DNA from 3 places in the Bradyrhizobium ottawaense genome. Region 3 is predicted to be linked to each of the others. Evidence: riboswitches for the same ligand, from Rfam matches in the RefSeq annotation. Region 3 holds a riboswitch; each other region holds the start of a gene.

Region 1 (7,607 bases), 2.0 Mb from region 3:
CAGCAGGTCGGACAAAGCCGAGATTGCCGAAATCGTTGATGACCTCCGGCGGCCAGCCGTTGACGGCGTGCGCCGCAAGATCGGCCGCAACCTTCGACAGGGACAGTCCATTGAATGGTACCGTCAAATTAACGAATTGGAGCGGCGGAGGGGTAGACGACCGGCAGACCGCCCGGGACCCTCTTTATCGCCGCCATCGCACCGGAAGTGATCAGTTATCCCGTTTGGTTATATTTCCGGCTTCCCTTAAGCTTGCGGATGGTCGAGGAAATGCTGGCGGCGCGTGGCATTGGCGTGACCTATGAAACCGTGCGCCAGTGGGGACGGAAATTCGGCAAGCCGTTCTCCGATCGGATCCGCCAGCGCACTCCCCCTCGCGGTGACAAATGGCATCTGGACGAAGTCGTTATCTCGATCGCGGGCGAACAACATTGGCTCTGGCGCGCTGTCGACCAGAATGGCTTCGTTCCTGACGTCTTGATCCAGCGCCGAAGAAACTCGCGCGTTGCGCAGCGGCTCATGAAGAAGCTCTTGAAATCCGCCGGCACGCCGCCGCGCGTTATGATCACGGATAAGCTGCGTTCGTACGGCGCTGCGAGGGCGAAGATGGGCTTACACGTCGAACATCGCCAGCACAAAGCTCTCAACAATCGGGCCGAGAATTCTCATCAGCCGACGCGGCGACGCGAGCGGATCATGACGCGCTTCAAATCGTCCCGTCAGGCTCAACGGTTTCTGTCCGTTCACGATCAGGTCGCGAACCTTTTCCACATCCCCTATCCCGGCGCCGCCACCGCCGACTTCCGTCGTGCTTCGCGCGAGCGAGCCTTTGCGACTTGGCGCGAGATCTCCATGACAAGCGCTATCGCCGACTCTCGACCTCTGAGAATCGCCTCCTTCGGCTCGGCGGTCGATTAAGTTGACGATGCCCCCTGATGAGCCAGAGCCTCCCTTCTCGAAAAGCCTGATCAGTCTCAAATTGTCTGACGACGGACAATCGTTGCCACTGTCTCAGCCAGGCTGCTGTCATCCGAAAGACGGCAAATCCGGGCGCGGGTCCACCCTTCTTCCCGAGCTCGTCAGCTTCTCGAAAGCCAACCTTCCTAGCATTCAAGCCCGGTCTCTAGATGCCGATGCCGCCCATGCTGAACTAGGGGGCCCGCTAGTGGATCTGCAGGAGATTTTGTTATCAGAAAGGAGAGCTTTATGGATTCCAATCGGATAAGCGGTGCCGGCGCGCAAGGGTCTCCAACGGGTTACGTCCGGACACAGGAGGATCATGATCTATTTAGGCAGGCCGCGAATGAAGCCCGGTCATTATCATCTGCCGGGCCTGTGTCGGCACAGACGCCGATTTGGCGTTCGAGCGCTCCATACGGAAGCTTTTCACGCGATGGCTACTCTTGGAACAACGACGTATGGGGCCCGCACCCTGGGCCTCAGACGATTTCGGTGAGTGCAGCCAACCGGTGGAGCGTGTGGTCGAACCAGCCCAATACTCCTGGCATCAAGAGCTATCCGCACGTGGCTTTCAATATCGGGAAACCGCTCAGCTCAATCAACACTCTGAGCTCGAGCTTCAATCAGGAAGTTCCCACTGGCGGCGCCTGGGATGTCGCCTACGATATCTGGGACAGCTCAGACCGACATGAGATAATGCTCTGGACAAACTACACCGGAAACTCGGACGGGAGCGGCAACGTTAAGCCCATTTCATATCATTATGCCCCTTCCGGTGCGGCGATTCCGGTCTACAGCAATGTCAATGTAGGCGGGGCGACTTGGAACGTGTTTGAAGGCGAAGGCTCCGATGGTCACAAGGTCATCTCATTGCTGCGCACTTCGAAGACCAACAGCGGGACAGTGGACATCAAGAGTATCCTGCAGTGGATCAAGTCGAAGGGGTACTTTGGCGACATAAACGTCGGTAGCGTCCAATACGGCGTCGAGATTACCTCGTCCCCGGGGGGAAAGAACTTCAATTTCAACAACTGGTCCGTGACTTCGAAGTGAAGTCCGCGCGGGCGGTAAGGTGAGCTGCGCTATGCCAATGAGCCACGCTGACTGACGGCCTTGGCTTGCCGCTCACATCCCGACCGCCACGATCCCGGCCTCAACCGAACCTATGCCGAGATGGCAAGCCATTACGGCACGGCCATCTCGCAGCCCGGCCGCGGCGCCCAAAAGATAAGGCAAAGGTCGAAGTTGCGGTGCAAGTCGCGCAGCGATGGATTTTGGCGCGGCTGCGCAACCAACGCTTCTTTTCGTTGGCGTGACCTGCCACTGAGCATTTCCTCCAGAAGGATTCAGAGTCCGCCCCGAAGAAGGACGGACAGATGAAGCGAGCAAGGTTCACGGAAGAGCAGATTATCGCAGTGTCGAAGGCGCATGAGGCCGGGGCGAAGACGGCCGACCTAGCTCGCAAGCACGGGGTCTCCGAAGCGACGATCTACAATTGGAAGGCCAGCTCGCAATGGTTGGCACGCAAGATCGCCGCGATGGGGCATACCGTCCGCATTATTCCGGCTCAATTCGTCAAGCCTTATGTAAAGTCCAACAAAAGTGACATCATCGATGCCGCAGCGATCGCGGAAGCAGTGACGCGACCAACAATGCGCTTCGTCGAAATACGGTCGCCCGAACACATTGACCTGCAAGCGCTGCATCGTGTTCGCGATAGGATGATTTCGCAACGGACGTGCCTCATAAATCAGATGCGCGCTTTTTGCCTTGAATATGGGATCGCTACTCGACTCGGGAAGCGTCCGAGGGAGGGTGTTTCCTCCCTTCGGCCATCACCTTATCCGTTGACCGTCGGCTACTTTTCTGACTCAATCAAGCCGTTTATGGACCGGTCTTAACAACCTCGGGGGCGGCATGGATTCGATCCTTCGCGTTCTGATGCCCTTCTTCGGGCCGAAGAACTATTCTGAGATGCTCTAGAAGAACGCTTTGGCGGATTTCTGGCTGACCTTAGCCTGCTCGTTCCTGGTGAGGTACGATCCTTGGATTAACGGTCTTTTCTTGCGAGTTGAGCATCTGCCCGGCGTCAAGGAATTCGCCACGGCTATTAAAGCTCCTGAGGTGAACGTGGGCGGCTTCGCGCTTGCTTTGCTGGTGCTCATCTTCAGCAGGGTCACCCGATTCCATGATCGGATTTCGGACATATTTAAGATCAGGGCGAGGTTCGACCGCGCTAACATCCTTCTCCCTCTGGCTGTCATGTCGGGTGCGCAGATGTCGGCCCGTCAGGTGGCAAATCTCAAACGCGACCGCCATCCCCTCGTGAGAGCGACGTTCTACAAATACGCGTCCAGCCGAAGCGAACATCCGCTCGTCGACAAGCACGACATCGAAAGCGCATTGGAGGCTTGGCACATATTGGGTTGCCTTGGAGTGGCTCTTCATACTCACAGGCTTCGCGGTCTTATCCGCCTTCGCCAGGGCAGCTTGGTTTCTGATCATTTTTTGGACCGCCTCGATGGCCGCGCTTCTATTTATGCATCTTCGGTATGGATTGCTGGAACGAAGGGCGGATCCCCAGATCCAACAGATAGCCGGGAATGCCGAGGCAAGTGCAGGCAACCGCCAAGCATTCACAGAGGCGGCCATCTGATGTGGTACAAGATCGGGAAGGATATCATCGTCCGGAGCGAAAACGCAGCCAAGCCGGAAACACAGAGTTGGGCCTATCTTAAGAAGCTGATCTCGCGTCTCGAGCCAATTCATTCCAGCTTCGACTTTGGCTGCGGCAAACTGCGTTACGAACGGGCAATAGCCAAAACCACCGGCGAACTTGCGTTGGTGGATTCGGAAGTGCAGCTTTCAAGGGGTCAAATGATCCGCGGTCGTTCGACCACCATCCGCGATTACGTCGGCAAATCAAATCACGTCCACGCCCTCACCGTGGGTCAGTTTGCCTCCCATGACCGGAGATACGACCGCGGCTTCTGCATAAACGTTCTTTCTGTGATCCCATCGGCAAGCGTGAGACTTGGCATCGTTCAACTGATGAGAGCTAAGCTAAAGCCAAACGGCACTTGCTTGTTTGTGACGCTCTATCGCAATTCTGATTTTACAAGGATGCAGAATCTCCCGAATTGTCAACCATACGGCAACGGCTTCCTCATGGACTCGCTTAGGGGCCATTCCTTCTACGGCCTCATCCCGCCGGACGATCTCGCCGGATTGGTTAAGCGTGCAGGCTTCTCGGTCGAGTCGATCGTGCTGGATGAAGGCTCCGCATACCTGTGGGCCCGAACTCCGGACGGGCGACCTGGACCGATCAATTTCGAAATCCGTGAAACTGCGGAGAACTTTCAGATTCGATCTCAGCCAAGCGTGAGCAACCGCAGCTCGGCAAGGTAGACCAGGCCGGCAGAGACGGCGCTTGGATCCTGAGCAGCAGCCGCGGGGGCTCAAGTCACATCGACGACCTGTCCCGCTTAGGTTCGTCTGCTTCCGATAGTCGGCGATCTGCTGTCTGTAGTGGCCGATGCTCGGCGCATCCGGAGCCACGTCGCTCTTCCAATCGACGACCGCGTCGATGGCGCCGGCCTCGTCGAACGCGATCGCGTCAACCTGTCCGGAGAGCAGGACCTTGCCGCCTTCGTGAGTCTGGCTTCCGAACAACGGGAGCTCGGGGGCGAGACGCGGTCGCGGCGTCACGACGTCCGGAAGAGCGAGCGTCCGCAGCACCGTGGCGGTCAGTTCGACGGCGCTGATGCCCATCTTCGGATCCTCCGCCGGTTCGTGCCCCATCTGCCGGATCAGTTCCGCAGCCCGCGTTTCAAGTCCGCCCTGGCGTCGCAGGCTTCTCCGGTCAGCACCTCCTCGATTAGCTTGTGAAGGATGGTGCCACGCGTCGAACTTCTGAGAACGGCAGCAGGCTCCGCAGCGCCGGTTTCCGGAATTTCCCCGCTTTCGATCTTCGCTTCTGGCTCGTCCACCTGATCAAGTTCGCTCCGGCTCGGGCGACGCCAGATCACGGTCTTGCGCACATCGAAGATAGCGGTCGCCTCGGCGGCGAAGGTCTCGCGGGTCTGCCCGTTCTCTAGCGGCGTGACGTTCCTTTCCTTCGCGGTGCCGACGTCGTTCGGGTTGATCGCCGGGAGACCAGCCAGGCCCAAATCGACGAGCTTTGCCCAGCACTTGTCCGACAGGTCGGCGGAGTGCCTAGGCAGGATCAGCAGGTCGCGCGCCCGGGTCGCGGCCACGTACCAGAGGCGTACGCGCTCGCGCCGCTGCTGCTGCCGCGGTGACGGTGTTGCCCCACGGATTGGCCGAGGAGACAATCACGGATTGAGCAGTTGCGGAGGCTGTGCGGACGCCGATCCCGCTGCGGCGATCGAGGCCAGCACGATTCCTAGCGTCAATGCTGACCCGGACAGCCAGCGCTGTTTGAGCAGGATTGAAGTTGACGCCGAAACTCGCGCCGGCACGGCTACTACGTTTGAAATGAAAACGGTGATGACCACGGGCGAAACAAAAAGCCGTCACGCACATTCGCCGTGAGCGGCAGCCGTTCGCCCCGAATGCGGCAGATCTCGATCGGCTTTGCAACGTCTTGGAGCACCCCGCCCCTGCGTCAGTCCATGACCACGACCGGCAGCAAGGTTTCCTGGCTCGCGGGTTGACGCCTCCGACCACCTTCCCAGGTTCGAACGAACGAACCCAATGGCCCAACTGTCGTCGGCTCGCCGCTTACAGTTGCGGGGGCAGCTTCGGCCTTGTCCGTGAGGACGCACCGTATTCCCTTGATACGCCTTTCGGCGCTACCGATAACCAGACTGAAGGCCCCTCATAACCGAGTCAAGCAAGGGGCGTGAATCGAGTGCTGAGTGACACAACATGTGACAGTTTAGCCCGTCCTATTCGTGAGAGTGCGTTTTTCTAGTCCGATTGATGTGGCCGCACATCTGCTCTGACGAGGCGCACAGGATTGCCTTCGGCTTTTCACCGCCTGACGACCCGTACTTTGCAACGCGCTTGAGGGATAAGTTGGGCGAACGGGGGGCGGACGCCCCGCCGGTCAAGGACTGAGCGGCAGCAGCGCGCCGGGCAAGCCGCGGATCAGGTCGGCTTCGGGACATGCCGCGGCGAACGCAAGGCGAATGCGGCTCGTGGTCTCGACCACACGGGCAGCGAGTTTCAAGAGACTCCGCCTCGACGGCATTTGCGATGTTCGTTTCGATCTTCTCTAGCAAGATCGACCTGATCTGAGGATCGAGGGGCGACTCCGACGTCGAAAGCCCAGCCAAATGTCCCAGCTCTTTGATGCGGCCGTGATGGCCGGCTCGGGTGCCGTTTACATGTCTCAACCGTTCGCACAGTGTATCGAAGCCGGCTTGTCCGCCTATGATCGCCCTGCCTGTCGTGCTGAGCATGTCCGGTGTTAGCCCTGCGAGGTACTTCACGCTGACCCTGAACCGCGCGTCGCGATCTGCAAGGCAGAACGCCATTGCGACGATGGCGTCGAACAGCGCGGAATTCGAGAGGTCATGGTACTCCGCGGGGAGAAGCTTGCGCGCAGCCTGCTTACGGCTAGGGTCAGGGTGAACGAGACCAACCACGAAGTCGAAGGCTTCTTCGTCGGGAATCTCGACGAGAGATTGCTCGAAATCGCGCAAGTCGACGGTCGGAAGGAGCAGATGCGCCAACAGCTTCAGGCCGAACGGCAGCAATTGCTCCAGCAACTTGCTGGATCGGCGGGAGATGTCCGGCGCGCGGAGGATGAGGCACGGCTGTTCGAAGCCATGTTCGCGCAATTCCAGGCCATCCGCGACTCTGGCCTGACCTGCTTTGGATGCGGCGAGGAATTGGCTGCTTTCGATCGCAAGCTGGCGGAAATCGGCAAAAATATCGAAGACGCCAAGCGGAATCGCGATCCCAAGCTCGTTGCCGATCTGGAGCGCCTAGCCGCGGAGGTCAAGACGGCAAACCGGCTCAAGACCGAGACACAGGATGCGTCGACCCGGGCACACAGCGCGAAAGACAGGGCCGAGGGCGCGTATGAAGACTACATGAAGAACAATCGTGAAGTCCTGGCGGTGGCACGTCGCGCCCGCGCGCGCCAGCTGCTGGACGGATTCCCGCAATCGAGGGAGATGAGCGACTACCGGTCGAAGGTGGCCGAAATGGCGGCTCAGTCCTTGTCGGACCGCATCGCTGGGCTGACGGCGGACCGTGAAAACCGTTCTACCAACCGGCGCTCCACCCTGATGAGGGAAATGACGGGCGCCGTGAACAAGCACGGGCAGGACTTCTATCTCGTGCCGCCGTTCACCGCCGAGGAGGCGACGCCGTCGGCCGTCGAGCAGTGGGCGGTCGCCGAAAAGGACCGATTGGATGGGCATGAATTGGTCCAGTACGCGGAGCAGTGTCGGAACGCTGAGACGGAGATGACCTCGGCATTCCGGGACGACCTTCTCCATCGGCTCGACGATGCCTTCACCGGCATCAAGTCCACCCTGAACGAGCTCAACCGCCACCTGAAGGACCGCCAGTTCCACGGGCGCGACTACTACTCGTTCAAGGCGCTCGAGGCCCCGACCCACGTCGCGCGCCGCCCTAATGGACGTCATTGCGGACAAGCTTGCGAACGAGGC
Region 2 (7,607 bases), 4.0 Mb from region 3:
GCAGGAACGGCTGGCACGACGGATTGAGACGTGCCGCCGCCAGCGCCGCCACCGATACGATGAAGCCATCGATCAATACAGGGATGCGGCGCTGCGCGGCCGCGATGATCGCACCTGAGATCGCCGCGATCTCCAGGCCGCCAACGGCGCATAGGATTTTTTCCGGCGAAGCGCCGCCAACGCCGTGACGCGCGATCGCAGCATCAATCACACGGGACTTGTGCGCGCGCCCCGCCGCATCGATCCCGGTGCCGCTCCCCGCAATCTCTTCGGCGCTGATGCCGAGCAGGCCCGCCGCGATTGCCGCCGAGGTCGTGGTGTTGCCGATCCCCATCTCGCCGAAGATCAGGAGATCAGGCTGATGGGCAGCCGCACGTGCGACGGCGCGCTGGCCGGCCTCGAACGCATACCCCAGCTCGGCGGGTGCGAGAGCGGCTTCGACGCTGAAATCGCGTGTGCCGTGGCGCGGCTTGTCGGTGACGATTCCTGCCATCTCGTCCTGCGCCAGCGTGCCGGCGTCGACCACCTCCAGGCTCGAGCCAAGCTCGCGCGCCAGCACCGAGATCGCGGCGCCGCCGGCGGCGAAATTCGCCATCATCGCGATAGTCACGGCTTGCGGATAGGCCGATACGCCCTGCGCGACGATGCCGTGGTCGCCGGCGAAGATGATGATCGGCACCCGTGCGGCACGCGGCTGTTCGGTCGCCTGCAGGCCCGCAAGCTCGATTGCGAGCTGCTCGAGCCGGCCGAGCGCGCCGGTCGGTTTTGTCAGTTGCGCCTGCCGCGCAATCGCCGCCTCGCGATGGGCCGCGGAGACATCGGGGCAGTTCTGGGGGACCCATTCGGGGAGCATGCTGCCTCGCTTAACGTGCGCGCTTGAGAATGTAGCTGTCCATGATCCAGCCGTGCCGCTCGCGCGCTTCCTGCCGCGCCGCGACGATGCGCGGGCCAACCTCGGCGAGCGCGCCGGACATGATGATCTGGTCGGGCATGCCGAGATAGGCGCCCCACCAGATCTGCAAGCCCCGCTGATCGAGCGATTGAAACGCCGTGCCGCCGTCGAGCATCACCACCACGGTATCGACATCTTGCGGCCAGCCGCCTTCGCGCAAGCGCCGCCCCGTCGTGACCAGAAAAGGCTCGCCGATGTCGTTGAGCGGCAGCGCATGCGCCGCGCACAGCGCCTGGATCGAGGTGATACCGGGCACGACCTCGATCGTCGGCAACGGATTGAGCCGTCGTGCAATGCGCAGCGAGGAGTCATAGAGCGAGGGATCGCCCCAGATCAGCAGCGCAACCTTGCCTTCGCCTTCGAGATGGTTTGCGATCGCTTTCGACCAGGCCGCGGCAACCGCATCATGCCAATCGTCCACGCCCTTGCGATAGTCAGCTTCACCAGCGTCGCGCACGGGAAGGTCGAATTCGGCAATGATTGTCTTGTCGCTGGTGAGCACGTCCGCGCAGATCGTCCGCCTGAGATCGGCGAGATCGGACTTTGCCGCCCCCTTGCGCGGAATCAGGACGAGATCGGCGGCGTTGATCGCCTGAACAGCGGCGCGCGTGAGCTGGTCGGGATCGCCGCAACCGATGCCTATCAGGGAGAGTGTGAGCATCGCGAACGCGACGGGCGGCCCTGCTGGCCGCCCGTTCGCTTGTCTCTCAGGCCGCGTTGTGCAGGCGCGGGGTGACGAGGCCGGGCGCGGTGACGCCGCGCAGCGACTTCGCCAGTGCCAGCACCGCGAGATCGGCGAGCGGCTCGATCACGATGACGAGCGCATAGGACGCCGCGAACGTCGCGATGTTGGCGAGGTTGCTCATCGCAAAGCCCGAGCCATAGAGCGCCCAGAACGCCACCCAGGCGATCACGCCGGCCTGGTAGGTCGTCGAGAGCGCCAACGCCTGCCGATACTTCAAATCGACATAGGCGGTGTTGCGCGAGATGATCCGTGTGGCGATCGCCTGGATCGCGAACAGCGGCACCAGCAGCGTGGTGACGTTCATGCCGTATTGCGGGATGTCGGCCGGCTCGAAGAACACGCCCTGGAGCAGCAGACCGAAGGCAAGGCCGAACGCCGCCGGCGCCGCGCCGAACAGCAGGAACAGTGTCGAGCCGAGAATGAAGTGCACCTCGGAGACGCCGACCGGGAAGTGCGGCAGGATCTCGAAGAAAGTGAAGACGAGGACTGTGGTGGCCAGCGTCCGCGCCGCGAACGACGTGATGCCCTGCTCACGCACGGTCTCGACCGCGAGCTTCAGCGCAACGCCGCCTGCGGCGATGCCGGTTGCGTAACTCAACACGAGCTTGGCGCCCGTCACGACCCCGGGTTCGATATGCATGGCTCAGTTCCTTCCTGCCGTCACACCCGACGGCCTTGGCCTCAAAACGTGCAGGGCCGGTCTCCTGGCTCGCGGTTCCCCGGGATTTCCGGCCTTCCCGGACCTTGCGGCCCAGTGGCTGATCGGAGTCCCTCACCGCTTACAGTCGCGGGGGCGGCTGGGGTTTTGGGCGCCGCAACTGGGTCCGCCCACCCCCATTCCCGATTATGCTCCGGCGCTTTGCGCCGCGTCGAGCACCATGCCTCTCTTGTGTGCCCCTTTCGCTGAGCCTGCGTCAAGGGGCGAAGGGCGGCCAAGGCCGTCATGTGGGATAATCCCCCGCCAGCGCCCCAAACAGGATCACGGCGGCCGTCGAGGCGGCCCCGCCGCGCGCAAGCTGCTCGGCAAGCTCGGCGATGGTGGTGCGGACCAGCCGTTCGTCGGGGCGTCCGAGGGATTCGGCGAACAGCGCGGGGGTATCCGCAGCGAGCCCGTGCGCGATCAACTTTGCGGCAAGCGCCGGAAAGGTGCGCCGGCCCATATAGACCACGGTCGTCGCTTCCGGGTCGGCCAGTGCCCCCCAGTTCAGGTTAGGCGGCAACGCGCCGGTGACATCAGCCCCGGTCACGAACTGCACCCGGCGCGAGGTATGGCGCCGGGTCAGGGGAATGCCGGCTTGCGCCGCGGCAACGCAGGCCGATGTCACGCCGGGAACGATCTCGTAGCCGATGCCGGCCTCACGCAGCGTCTCAAGTTCTTCCTCGAGCCGGCCGAAAATGCCGGCGTCGCCCGACTTGAGCCGCACCACGCGTGCGCCTGTCGCCGCATAGTCGACCAGCAGGCGGTTGACGTGGTGCTGCTTGGTCGAGGGACGCCCTGCCCGTTTCCCCACCGCGACGAGATTGGCGCCTGGCCGGGCGAGATCGAGGATCGCGCCAGAGGCAAGATCGTCATAGAGCACGACGTCGGCTTCGCGCAGCCGCGCGGCGCCCTTGAGCGTGAGAAGCTCGGGGTCGCCGGGCCCGGCGGAGATGAAGGAGACGAATCCGCTCACCGGTCCTCCGCGATCAGATGAAAGAAGGTGCCGGTGGCGTGGCCGCGCTGCGAGCCGGTCTCGGCGATGACTGCGCCAGTCGCATCATGCACGACCGCCAGCGGCGTATCAGGCTGGGCAAGAATGGTCGAATAGTGGAATTCGTGGCCGCGCAGGCGCGCGCCGGAGCGATGTCCCGGCATCGGCGCGGCGAGTTCGGCCAGACGATAACCGAGATGCATGCGGCGTTTGGCAAAGCTCGTCTCCAGGCCAAGCAGGCCTGTCATCTCGTGGCGGATTCCGTCCGCATCGGTCAAAGCGGTTCCCAGCACCATATAGCCCCCGCATTCGCCGTGCACCGGCCGCGTTTCGGCGAAGGCGCGCAGGCCGCTGCGAAAACGCGCATTGGCCGCGATCTTGCCGGCATGCAACTCGGGATAACCGCCGGGCAGCCAGCACACATCGGCGCTCGCGTCAGGCGCTTCATCGGAGAGCGGCGAGAATGTCGAGATCTCCGCGCCCGCCCGGCGCCAGGCTTCCAGCATATGCGGATAGACGAAGGAGAACGCCGCATCGCGGGCCAGCGCGATGCGCTGCCCCGGCGGTGTCACGTTCAGCCCATTCGCGGCAGGTTGCGGCGACCAGCTGGCAGCCGATCGCAGCACCGCATCGAGATCGACATGCTCGGCGACGAAGCGCGCGGCCTCGTCGATCAGCTTGCCGATCTCGCCCTGCTCTTCGGCCTGCACCAGGCCGAGATGTCGCTTCGGCAGGCTGATCTCGGCATGACGCGGCAGCGCGCCGAACACGGCAATGCCGGAATCGTTGAGCGCACGCCGCACGAGGTCTTCGTGGCGCGGGCTGGCAACGCGGTTGAGCACGACGCCCGCAAGGCGCACACCGGGGCGATAATCGCGAAGTCCCGCGGCGATCGCCGCCGCGGTCTGCGCCTGACCGGAAGGATCGATCACCAGCACCACCGGCCAGCCCAGCATCTCCGCAATGTCGGCGGTGGCACCGGTGCCGGAGACACCGCGCGCGGCGACGCCGTCGAACAGGCCCATCGATCCCTCGGCGAGCACGACATCGGCGTCCGCGCCGCGGCTGACGAGATGGGCGATGCCCCCGCGGTCCATCGCCCAGCTATCGACGTTGACGGAAGCGCGCCCCGTGGCGGCGGCGTGGAAGGCGGGATCGATGTAATCGGGACCGCTCTTGAAGCACTGCACGTTCAATCCGCGATTGCGCCAGGCGCGCGCGAGCGCCAGCGTCAGCGTGGTCTTGCCGACGCCGGAAGCCGGCGCGGAGATGACGAAGCCTGCCGCCATCACGAGGCCTCCGGAAAGCGTGGCTCGGCACCGACAGGCCGATAGCGACGATCGTAGTCGGCGGCATAGAGGCGGCTCTCGTCGAAATCCGCAGCGCCAAGCGTTCTGCCGACCAGAATGATCGCGGTGCGCTCCATCTCGGTGCCGACGGCAGCATCGAGCGTAGCAAGCGTGGCGCGGACGATGCGCTGGTCCGGCCAGCTCGCGCGCCAGACGATGGCGACCGGGCAATCCGCGCCATAACGCGGCGCGAGCTCGGCGACGACCTTGTCGAGCAGATGGATCGACAGATGGATCGCAAGCACCGCACCGGTCGCGGCGAATGCGGCGAGCTTCTCGCGCTCGGGCATCGCACTGGCGCGGCCGGGCGTGCGCGTCAGCACCACCGTCTGGGCGAGACCGGGCAGCGTCAGCTCAGCCTCCAGAGCGGCGGCGGCGGCGGAGAAGGACGGCACGCCAGGCGTCACGGTGAAAGGGATACCGAGTGCGCGCAGGCGGCGGAGCTGCTCGCCCATCGCCGACCAGATCGAGAGATCGCCGGAATGCAGGCGAGCGACGTCCTTGCCTTCGGCATGCGCGGCGGCGATCTCCGCGATGATCTCGTCGAGCGATAGCGGCGCGGTATTGACGATGCGCGCGCCCGGCGGGCAATGCGCCAGCACGCCTTCGGGGACCAGTGAGCCCGCATAGAGGCAGACCGGACAGGCCGCGATCAGGTCGCGGCCGCGCAACGTCAGCAAATCGGGCGCGCCCGGCCCTGCCCCGATGAAATGCACCGTCATGCGCCGTCTCCTTCCGCGATCGCGGCGGTCGCAGTGCGATCCCGCGAGACAACGCGTGTCGAGATCAGCCGTGCACGCGGCCCCGCCGCAGCGAGAGCTGCTGCTTCGGCGACCGATCCGATGCCGAACTTCTCCATCACGAGATTGGACCGGGTCGGCGTGGCTATCCTCGCCAACATGTCGGCCGGAACAGCCTTGATCGGCACGCCGCACTCAAGCGCGAGCTGCTTCAACGGCTCCGCGTCGGCCTTGTCGCTGACAGTTGCCATCGCAGTGAGGCCTTCGGGATCACCCGCAGCCAGCAGCGCTTCGCGCAGCGAAGCGAGAGTGACATCTCTCCTGAACCCAAACCCGGCCACCTTCATCGGACCGTACTCCACTGCACCACCGGCCGTGCCGCCTCCCAGGACCGATAACGGCCGAGCGGGCCAGCATAAGCGATGTCGACCCGCATCAGCTCGCCGCCGTGGCGCTGGTGCAGATCGCCGAGCAACGCTTCCGTCTCCAATGTGACCGAATGTGCAACCAGCCGTGTGCCCGGTGCAAGCCGCGACCAGATTGCATCGAACATCGCGATGTCGAGACCGCCGCCGATGAAGACCGCATCCGGTGCGTCCAGCGCAGCGAGCACTTCAGGCGCTTTCCCCGTCACAATGGTGATCCGGTGCACGAGCCCGAACGCAGCGGCATTCTTGCGGATATTCGCGACGCGATCCTCGCGCGGCTCGATTGCGGTCGCCGTCCCGCCGCACAGCGCCCACTCGACCGAGATCGACCCCGAACCGGCGCCGATATCCCACAGCCGTTCGCCCGGACGCGGCGCCAGCGCCGAGAGCGCGAGCGCACGCACCGGCCGCTTGGTGATCTGGCCGTCATGGACGAACAGATCGTCAGGACGCCCCGAGGCGTGGGGCATACCATGCGTGCCCTTCGCCTCAACGGCGACGGTGATCAGGTTTCCAGCGGGATCACCGGCGAAACCGTCGGCGCGATGTTCTTGGATGCTTTCGCGCGGACCACCGAGTGCGGCGAGCGTCCAGAAGGCCGAGGCGCCCCATCCGCGCTCGCTCAACCATTTTGCGAGATCGCTTGCCGCTTTCCCATCGCGCACGAGGCAGATGATGCGCGCCCCTCGCGCCAGATGCGGAACGAGACGTTCGAACGGTGCGGCGTGAAGCCCGAGGCAGACGGCGGATTCGAGCCGCCAGCCCAGCCGTGCGGCCGCAAGCGAGAAGGTCGACGGAGCGGAATGCGCGGTCCACTCGCCGGTCTGCAGCTTCTCGGCGAGACCAGCACCTGCGCCATGCCAGAACGGATCGCCGGAAGCGAGCACCACTGTCGGCCGGCCGCGGCTGCTCAGAACGACGTCGGCGTCGAACGGCACCGGCCACGGACGGCCGCGGCTGCCGACGCCGGCAAGCGCGAGATGCCGTGCACCACCGAAGACGGTTTCGGCCTCATTGAGCGCCTTTCGGCTTGCTTCGGACAGCCCGGCAAGGCCATCTTCGCCGATACCGATGATGGTCAGCCAGGGATCAGCCAAGGAATCAGCCATGACGCGCGCCCTCATTCTGGGCGGAACTGCCGATGCGAGCCTGCTCGCCGCGGCGATCGCGCGCGCAGGCATCGAGGCCATCTATTCCTATGGCGGCCGCACCCGCGCGCCTGCGGATCAGCCGCTGCCGACCCGCATCGGCGGCTTCGGCGGCGTGAGCGGGCTTGCCGACACCATCCGCAGCGAAGGCATTACGCATGTGATCGACGCGACGCATCCTTTCGCTGCGGAGATGAGCCGCAATGCGGTCGAGGCGTGCGCGGAAACCGATACGCCGCTGATCGCGCTGGAGCGCGCGCCTTGGACCGGGATGTCCGGCGACAATTGGATTGAGGTCGCGAATGTCAGCGCCGCGGCCGCGGCGCTGCCCGAGCCGCCCGCAAACGTGTTCCTCGCCATCGGCCGCCAGCATATCGCGCCGTTCGCGACGAAGCCGCAGCATGCCTACACGCTGCGTTTCGTCGATCCGCCGGAATCGCCGCTGCCCTTCGCCGCCGATGTGATCGTGTCGCGTGGACCGTTCACGTTGGACGGTGAATTGGAGATGATGCGCGAACGCGGCATCGGCTGGATCGTCGCCCGCAATTCCGGCG
Region 3 (7,607 bases):
CGAAACTGGGATTCAGAAGAATAAAAAAATTGCTAGCGGGCACGGTAGCCCTCAACACGCTGGCTGCTCCTGCCTCTGCCGTTGATCCGGCCGCGCGGCCTTACTTCAAAGCGCCTCCGGCGGTCATTCCGATCTATGATTGGAGCGGCTTCTACGTCGGCAGTGCTGGGACGTGGTCAACGCCGGCGGCGTGGTCGTCGCTCCGCCCGTTGGCATGGGGCGCCATCATGCGACGGGAGGCACGGTGGGCGGTCACATCGGCTACCGCTGGCAAATAGCGAACTCGGTGTTCGGTCTGGAGACGCAGGGCAATTGGGCCGATTTCAAGGGCTCCAACGCGAACCTTGCTTTCGCAGGCGTCCGGGATGACTCCACGCTTGATGCATTCGGCCTGTTCACGGGCCAAGTCGGCTATGCTTGGAATAACGTGCTGCTCTATGTAAGAGGTGGGGCTGCAGTCGTCCGTGACAAATACCGGGTCTCCGATTTTGCGACCGGGCTCACTATCGACAACGGCAGCGAAACTCGTTGGGGCGGCACGGTAGGGGCGGGCCTTGAATTTGGCTTTGCTCCGAACTGGTCCATCGGCGTTGAATACGACCACCTGTTCATGGGTCGTCGGGATGTGGATTTCTTTTTTTCACCCGGACTCGTGGGTGTTCCGGTGGGCACTTTTGCAGGGACTGCCCGTATCGGTCAGGACGTCGATATCGGCTTGGTCCGTGTGAACTACCGGTGGGGTGGCGTGATCGCCACGACCTATTGATCGATCTTCGCCAAAATGGCGCGGGTTCGCACCAATATCCTGAGCCGCATCGCGGCATAGAAACCTTGGCAACAGGGACTCGCATCAATAGCGCTATCGGCTTCTTGTCGGTACATCGGCTCGAGCTGGTTAGGCGTGGTTCAAAGGAATCTGGCTGATCTGGTTATGACGCAGCGCCACGGCGAGATCGCGGCGAACTCAAGCGTGCTGCCGTGGTCGAACGCCAGCCGCTTAGTGGCTGGCTGCGCCGATTTCCCGGCCCCGTGCCTCCACCTGCATCACCGTCGGCTTTCCGGCCGTCGGAGAATGATGAGGCAAAAAATAGTTTTGTCGACCGTCGTAGTTAACCCGGCCCTCGCTTAGGGAGACACAGGTCATCGATTACAATCGTTCCGGTCGGCCGCAGCACGCTCATCGCACAGGCAGCGCACTGAAATGCGAGCCGAGGTGCGAGCCGGGCGCACCTTCGTGCTACGACTTGGTCGACCAGGTCGAGGCCGCACTGGCCACCTCGGACGAAAGGCCGACGAGCGGTCGAAGCGGCGCTCGTGCGAGGGTGGGACATAACGTCGACGACGTGATGGCTTGCGTCATCGTCGCTGCCGATCTCTGCGCCCGATCAGCCTGCCGAACCCCCGCTGGCGCGGATCAATTGGGAGCGCCTCGGAGAGCGGATGCAAAATCTCGAGAGGTGGATCGGCAGCGCTGAAGCGGAACTCTTGTGTTAGGACAGAAACGCGGCTGTCATCCGAGCCGCATTGCCAGCGTCTGCTCGTAGTAGATCACCTCCGCGAAGCCACGGCCGAGGAAGACCGCCAGTGGGTCGGCGACGAAATCAAACGCGAAGGGGGATGAAGAACAAATCGGTTTGCCTGATCCGACCGGGCTGCAATGAAGATGACCCCCTTTGACAGGGTTGCCCCTCTTTACAACTTCCGATTGCGTGATAGTAATCCCCTCTAGCCCTAAGAGGGGGGCGGCCGTGGCGATCATCGAGAACATTCGTCTGCTCAAGGGCGTAGCCGTGTTGCGCTGATTGACTTCATGAAGGTGGTTGACGAGACCCACCTCACCGACCTGCGGAAATACTGTAAACCCTAGCCGCCATCAGCAATGGAGCGCATGTACCGGCTTAACCCAACAAACCATCTGTGTGTCCGGCTTTGTCGCGCTGCAATCAAGACGCCACGATGAGGAGGTCCGGTTCTATGCCTTTGTCATGCTGGCGGGTGACGGCGACGACTATCGGCGCCTGCCGCTGTCAATGCCGCTAGCATGAATAAAATGGGCTAGATACGGCCGAAAGTCGCCCACACCCCGTCTTCGCCGTCCCAGCTGCCGCGGCTCGCCGCCTTGGAGTACTCCGTGGCGCGCTGCTCGAAGAAATTGGCGTGCTCGACGCCATTGAGAATCTCGACGAGCCACGGCAGCGGATGCGCCTTGAGCTGGGTGAACCCGCCCTCCTTCGCCTCGAAGAAGCCGAAGACCGGGGCAATCCGGAGTTGGGCCAGTCGCCAGTCGGCGACGTAGCGGACGTAGGCGTGGATATGCTCAGGCAGCATCCCCTCGATCTTGCCAAGGCCGAAGGCGAGCTCGACGAAGTTCTCCTCCAGCTTCACCATGGTCTTGGCTACGTCGACAATGTCGTCGCGGACGGGGCGCGTCACCGCGCCGGTTTCGCGGTGCCATTCGTGAAATAGCTTGATGATGCCCTCGCAGTGGAGACTCTCGTCGCGCACTGACCAGCTTACGATCTGTCCCATGCCGTTCATTTTGTTGTGGCGTGGGAAGTTGAGCAGCATGGCGAAGCTGGCGAACAAGGCCATGCCTTCGGTGAAGGCGCCGAACATCGCCAGGGTACGGGCGACATCCGCCACGCTGTCGACGCCGAACTCGTGCATGTAGTCCGCCTTGGCGCGCATCTGCGCATAGCCGCGGAATGCCTCGAACTCGGTCTTAGGCATACCGAGCGTCTTGAGTAGCAGGGCATAGGCGTCGATATGAACCGTCTCCATGTTAGTGAAAGCGGCCATCATCATCTGGACGGTGAGTGGCTGGAAGATCGGAATGTACCGCTTGAAATAGTTGTCGCCGACCTCGATGTCCGACTGAGTGAAGAAACGGAAGATCTGGGTGAGCAGCGCGCGCTCGCTGTCGGTGACGCGGCCCGAAGCCCAGTCGTTGAGGTCGGCGCCGAGCGGCACCTCCTCGCCCATCCAGTGGGTCTGCTGCTGGCGCTTCCAGAACTCGTAAGCCCAGGCATAGCGATCGACGTCGTAGCTGCCGGTCGAGTCAAGGAGGCCGACGCGTCCCTTGCCGATCAACGTGCGCGGATCGGCGCGCGATAGATCGATCACTGACATGCGAGGCACTCCTCATAGTCGGTGCGCTGCCGCGCCGGCTGCTGCGTCGGCGTTGCATCCCCGGCAATCTTGCCGGCGAACGCCGCGCGCGAGATCGACTTTGATCGACAGTAGTAGAGGCTCTTCACCCCACGCTTCCACGCCGTCCAGTGCAGCATGTGGAGGTCCCACTTATCGACGTCGGCCGGCAGATAGAGGTTGATCGACTGGCTCTGGCAAATCAACGCGGCGCGGTCGGCGGCAAGCTCGACGATCCAGCGCTGGTCGATCTCGAAGGCGGTGCGAAAGATCGCTTTCTCGTGCTCCGACAGGACGTCGAGATGGGCGACCGATCCGTCGTGCGCGATGATCGACTCCCAGGTCGCCGAGGTGTCGGCGCCTTTCGCGGCCAGCACCTTAGCGAGGTGCGGATTGCGCACCGAGATGGCGCCGGATAGCGTCTTGTGGGTGTAGATGTTGGCCGGGATCGGCTCAGTGCAGGCGCTGGTGCCCCCGCAGATGATGCTGATCGAGGCGGTCGGCGCGATTGCGATCTTGTGGCTGAAGCGCGCCATCACGCCGCGTTCCAGGGCATCCGGGCACGGGCCACGCTCGCGAGCGAGCGCCACGGATGCGGCGTCGGCTTCGCGACGGAGTTTTCGGAACATGTTCAGATTGAATGACTTGGCCAAGGTACCCTCCATTGGAATGCCCTTGGCCTGGAGAAACGAGTGGAAGCCCATGACGCCGAGGCCAACGGAGCGCTCGCGCAGGGCGGCGTAGCGGGCACGCTTCATTCCGTCCGGCGCCACCGTGATGAAGTGCGTGAGCACGTTGTCTAGGAAGCGCATGACGTCCTCTATGAAGCCGGGCTCCTCATTCCACTGGTCCCAGGTCTCGAGGTTGAGCGACGACAGGCAGCAAACCGCGGTGCGCTCCTCGCCGCGATGATCGATGCCGGTCGACAGGGTAATCTCGCTGCACAGGTTGGAGGTCGAGACCTCGAGGCCGAGCTCGCGCTGGTGCTTGGGGAGCGCACGGTTCACGGTGTCGATGAACAAGAGATAAGGCTCGCCGGTCTGCAGCCGGTTCTCAAGGATGCGTTGCCACAGCTGGCGGGCGTCGATCTCGCGGACGACCTCGTTAGTCTTCGGGCTGCGCAGAGCGAATGCGGTGCCGGCGCCCACGGCACACATGAACTCGTCGGTGACGTTGATGCCGTGATGTAGGTTGAGGCTCTTGCGGTTGAAGTCACCAGACGCCTTGCGGATCTCGAGGAACTCCTCGATCTCGGGATGGTGGATATCGAGATAGACCGCCGCCGAGCCGCGCCGCAACGAGCCCTGGCTGATCGCCAGCGTGAGGCCGTCCGTGACGTGGATGAACGGGATGATGCCCGAGGTGACGCCGCCCCTCGCCTTCTCGCCGATTGAGCGAACATTACCCCAGTAGGTGCCGATGCCGCCGCCATTGGAAGCAAGCCAGACGTTCTCGTTCCAGGTGCCGACGATGCCTTCGAGCGAGTCCGACACTGAGTTAAGGAAGCACGAGATCGGAAGGCCGCGCGTCGTGCCGCCGTTGGAGAGCACCGGTGTGGCCGGCATGAACCACAGCCGAGACATCGCATCATATAGACGTTGGGCATGCGCAACATTGTCCGCGAAGGCGCAAGACACTCGGGCGAACATGTCCTGGAGGCCTTCGCCGGCGAGCAGATAGCGGTCGGTCAGCGTCAGCCTACCAAACGAGGTCAGCAGGTCGTCGCGCGACCGATCGAGCGAAAGGTCAGACGGAGTTGGCGATCGCGCGGGGGGCCTCGGCAGGGGAGCCGGCAATGCTGGGGGCTGCACAAGACACAGTTCAGGTGTGGTAGGCTTTGCCTGCGCTGAGGGCTGCCGCACACTCGGCAGCTCAATGAGATGACCATACTGATCGAAATCGTAAGACGCCGACATCGGCAACCCCGTGATATTTGGGGGCTGGGACCGTGCGGACGACTTGCGAGGGGACCGGGCAAATGTCCCCGGCTGCAAGCGACCCACCGGGCACCCCGCCCGAGGACATGGGTTCTGTCGCGGTAGGTTTCCTGGCTCGCGGGTCGCTGCGGCTGTCGGCCTTCCCAGCGCTGTCGCGCTAATGCCTCGGAATAGCCGCTGCCGACACAATGGGTTCCCCCCTAACACCGTGCCACCATATATGCGAATTTAAAACCACTACGACACCACATATAGAAGCCTTTGCCCAGACTCGTCAAGACGGCACAGTCAAGTTAACCAGTTGGAGCAGCCCCGAGGTCGAGGTTCGAAATTCGCCGAGCGCCTGTCCTGAGAGCCTCACTCAAAAAACATAGATGTCTCAAGGCCTGGCCAATCGGCGAGTTAGGAGCCTCAGATGGGCGACGAGCGGCCAGGCGAGCTCGGTAGCGGCGGAACCTTCGAAGTCTTTGCAGAGATGCCCACATCTGCCGAGCCACGCAAAGGTGCGCTCGACGACCCAGCGCCTGCGATCGGCCAAGATGTGCTCAAACCTTTGGAAGTGGCGTCGCAAATTCTCCAACAGGGGAACAGCAACCCTGGACATCCTGAATGTTGGCATCGATCGGTTCGCGGTCCGCGAATTGAGTTGGGCCGGATCGGGTTTCGGTAGCCATACGCGTCTCGCCATTCATCGCTTTCTGTGGCCTTAGATCAAAAATTGTCTGGAGCCCGACCGCAAATCGATGCAGCCGCCCGTGGCAATATCCCAGCTTAGTGGATTTGACCCCGCCAGCTCTCACATCAGACGTGCCAACTTTGCCGAAGAGACGATTGGTATGCTTTTCGCAGGCCCGGCGAGCCGCCTCACGTGCTCAGTTGTCTGGCCGCGAACATAAGCCGTCCTGACCGAACGCGGTCATGTCAGGTTATTGGCAATCAATCCTAACGGGATGAGGCGGAGCTATGCTTGAGTCTGGGTGACGAGCCGATCCGGCGGCGCGGCCTTGCTGGGTCGGAATGAAGCCGTTCGCAACATTGGCGTGAGCGGCGGCGAAGAACCGTGTTGTATCTCACCAACGACCTTGAAGCCGTGACGTTGGTAAAAGGGAATGTTTTCAGGGTTCGAACTTTCGAGGTAGGCAACAATGCCGTCCTCATCGCATCGTTGAAGGGCGTAGTTCATCAGCAACGTGCCAAGCCCTTTTCCGACCCAGTTCGGATCGACGGCAATGAGTGGCAGATACCAATGTGGCTCGTGGGGACGATGTTCGGCCATTCTCCGCCGCAAGTGTGCCATATCCTCGGTAATCTCCGGGCGCAGGGATAGCGCCATGATTGCATCCAATGCCTCCTCATCTTGCTGCACGTTGGGAGGCAGCCACAGGGCCGCGCCACGAATCTCTCCCGCGACGTAGGCTGTGCCATGTGCAAATGCTCGGCCCCCACAGGCGTCAATGAACTGAGGCATGCTTCTAAGGTATTGCCTTGGGTCAGGCCAGCTCCAACGCATCAACGGATCCGCGGCAAAGCCGAGCACAATTGTCCAGACAGTGCTTGCACGAATGTTTGCGTTCGCAGATCTGATATCTGATTCTTCTGTCATGAAGTCGTTTCGGGGCTCTGTTTTGGCATTGGCCTTCCAAGGAGGAGCATGGCATCGACACATCTGACGGTGAGCGGAATGGATGCACCGACGGGGACTCGCCGGGTGCATTTGGTTTCCCTTCCGAGATCTCCGCCTGTCTCAGACGGCTGACTTTGACGGCCACTTCGGACGAAGGCTCCTTGGTAGGCAATGCTTGGATCTACATATTCCTGGCGGGCTTCTGCGCTTCCACGCCCTATCTGGAACCCGCCCCGCCCTTCCCAAGGAAGCTCCGACGTTCTCAAGGTCGACACGGTTCGGCAGCCTGCAACCGTCCGCGAAGGGAATGACATGAGGACGCCTTTGATATTGCAAGTGCGAAGAAGTCAGGGCATGGCGAACATCGGGCGATGGCTGCCTGAACCGGGCTCCGGCACGAGCAAACAGCCAGCCAAGTGTCGCGCGTCGAGGTCCAGACTAGGCAAGGAATCATCACCTCGTCTCGTATTGAGCGGTTCTCGTAAGTTTCTTGGTCAAAACACATGCTAAGTGCGAAACCTCCATTGCCAACGTCGTGTCCGCGGTCACCGGCAGAGAGAGCTTTCGTCTGCGAGACTCATATGCGTAGTACAGCGGCTTTCCAATTATCGCATGTTGTCCGCGCTCCTTGATGTTCTTGTCTCGGCGCATCATCGCCGCGATTCGCGATTGTCGGATCAAGGCAACGGGACTGGATACCACGACGCTGCCGCCGTCGACCTACTGAACAACGCAACTTGGGATCGCGCGAGAGCTTTCGTGCATTGATTGATCGTCAGGCGTGTCGATCGCTCGCACAACGGCGTTAGCTCTATCGAGCGAAAACGTTGCTGTCGTGCCCTCGTCGTACTTGACGCCCAGGTCAGTTGTATCCGCCGCGATCCTTGCCATAGTGGGAA

Evidence for each region. Region 3 has a riboswitch for cobalamin ahead of CIT37_RS04600 (ribonucleoside-diphosphate reductase subunit alpha). Riboswitches for the same ligand answer to the same signal wherever they lie in the genome.
Region 1: it holds a riboswitch for cobalamin, as region 3 does, so the genes downstream of both, CIT37_RS35385 (hypothetical protein) here and CIT37_RS04600 (ribonucleoside-diphosphate reductase subunit alpha) in region 3, are expected to answer to the same signal.
Region 2: it holds a riboswitch for cobalamin, as region 3 does, so the genes downstream of both, CIT37_RS26630 (energy-coupling factor ABC transporter permease) here and CIT37_RS04600 (ribonucleoside-diphosphate reductase subunit alpha) in region 3, are expected to answer to the same signal.

What each region holds. Positions count from the first base shown of each region.
Region 1 is NZ_CP029425.2:7,560,808-7,568,414, reverse strand. It holds partial or broken gene CIT37_RS35415 (IS6 family transposase) at 111-918, shown strand; gene CIT37_RS35410 (glycoside hydrolase family 12 protein) at 1,207-2,013, shown strand; partial or broken gene CIT37_RS35405 (IS21 family transposase) at 2,095-2,273, shown strand; partial or broken gene CIT37_RS35400 (hypothetical protein) at 2,337-2,408, shown strand; partial or broken gene CIT37_RS35395 (IS110 family transposase) at 2,469-2,759, shown strand; gene CIT37_RS35390 (class I SAM-dependent methyltransferase) at 2,953-4,368, shown strand; gene CIT37_RS35385 (hypothetical protein) at 4,770-5,216, opposite strand; cobalamin riboswitch at 5,593-5,794, opposite strand; gene CIT37_RS35380 (transposase) at 6,032-6,154, opposite strand; gene CIT37_RS35375 (hypothetical protein) at 6,555-7,607, shown strand, end outside; gene CIT37_RS35370 (P-loop NTPase fold protein) at 7,573-7,607, shown strand, end outside.
Region 2 is NZ_CP029425.2:5,567,670-5,575,276, forward strand. It holds gene cobT (nicotinate-nucleotide--dimethylbenzimidazole phosphoribosyltransferase) at 1-853, opposite strand, end outside; gene cobF (precorrin-6A synthase (deacetylating)) at 864-1,613, opposite strand; gene CIT37_RS26630 (energy-coupling factor ABC transporter permease) at 1,660-2,337, opposite strand; cobalamin riboswitch at 2,375-2,593, opposite strand; gene cobA (uroporphyrinogen-III C-methyltransferase) at 2,639-3,370, opposite strand; gene CIT37_RS26640 (cobyrinic acid a,c-diamide synthase CobB) at 3,367-4,677, opposite strand; gene cobM (precorrin-4 C(11)-methyltransferase) at 4,677-5,459, opposite strand; gene CIT37_RS26650 (cobalamin biosynthesis protein) at 5,456-5,824, opposite strand; gene cbiT (precorrin-6Y C5,15-methyltransferase (decarboxylating) subunit CbiT) at 5,821-7,002, opposite strand; gene CIT37_RS26660 (cobalt-precorrin-6A reductase) at 7,013-7,607, shown strand, end outside.
Region 3 is NZ_CP029425.2:968,012-975,618, reverse strand. It holds gene CIT37_RS04615 (outer membrane protein) at 173-766, shown strand; gene CIT37_RS04610 (hypothetical protein) at 1,511-1,768, opposite strand; gene CIT37_RS04605 (ribonucleotide-diphosphate reductase subunit beta) at 2,056-3,129, opposite strand; gene CIT37_RS04600 (ribonucleoside-diphosphate reductase subunit alpha) at 3,120-5,063, opposite strand; cobalamin riboswitch at 5,168-5,338, opposite strand; partial or broken gene CIT37_RS04595 (transposase) at 5,464-5,610, opposite strand; gene CIT37_RS04590 (GNAT family N-acetyltransferase) at 6,046-6,687, opposite strand.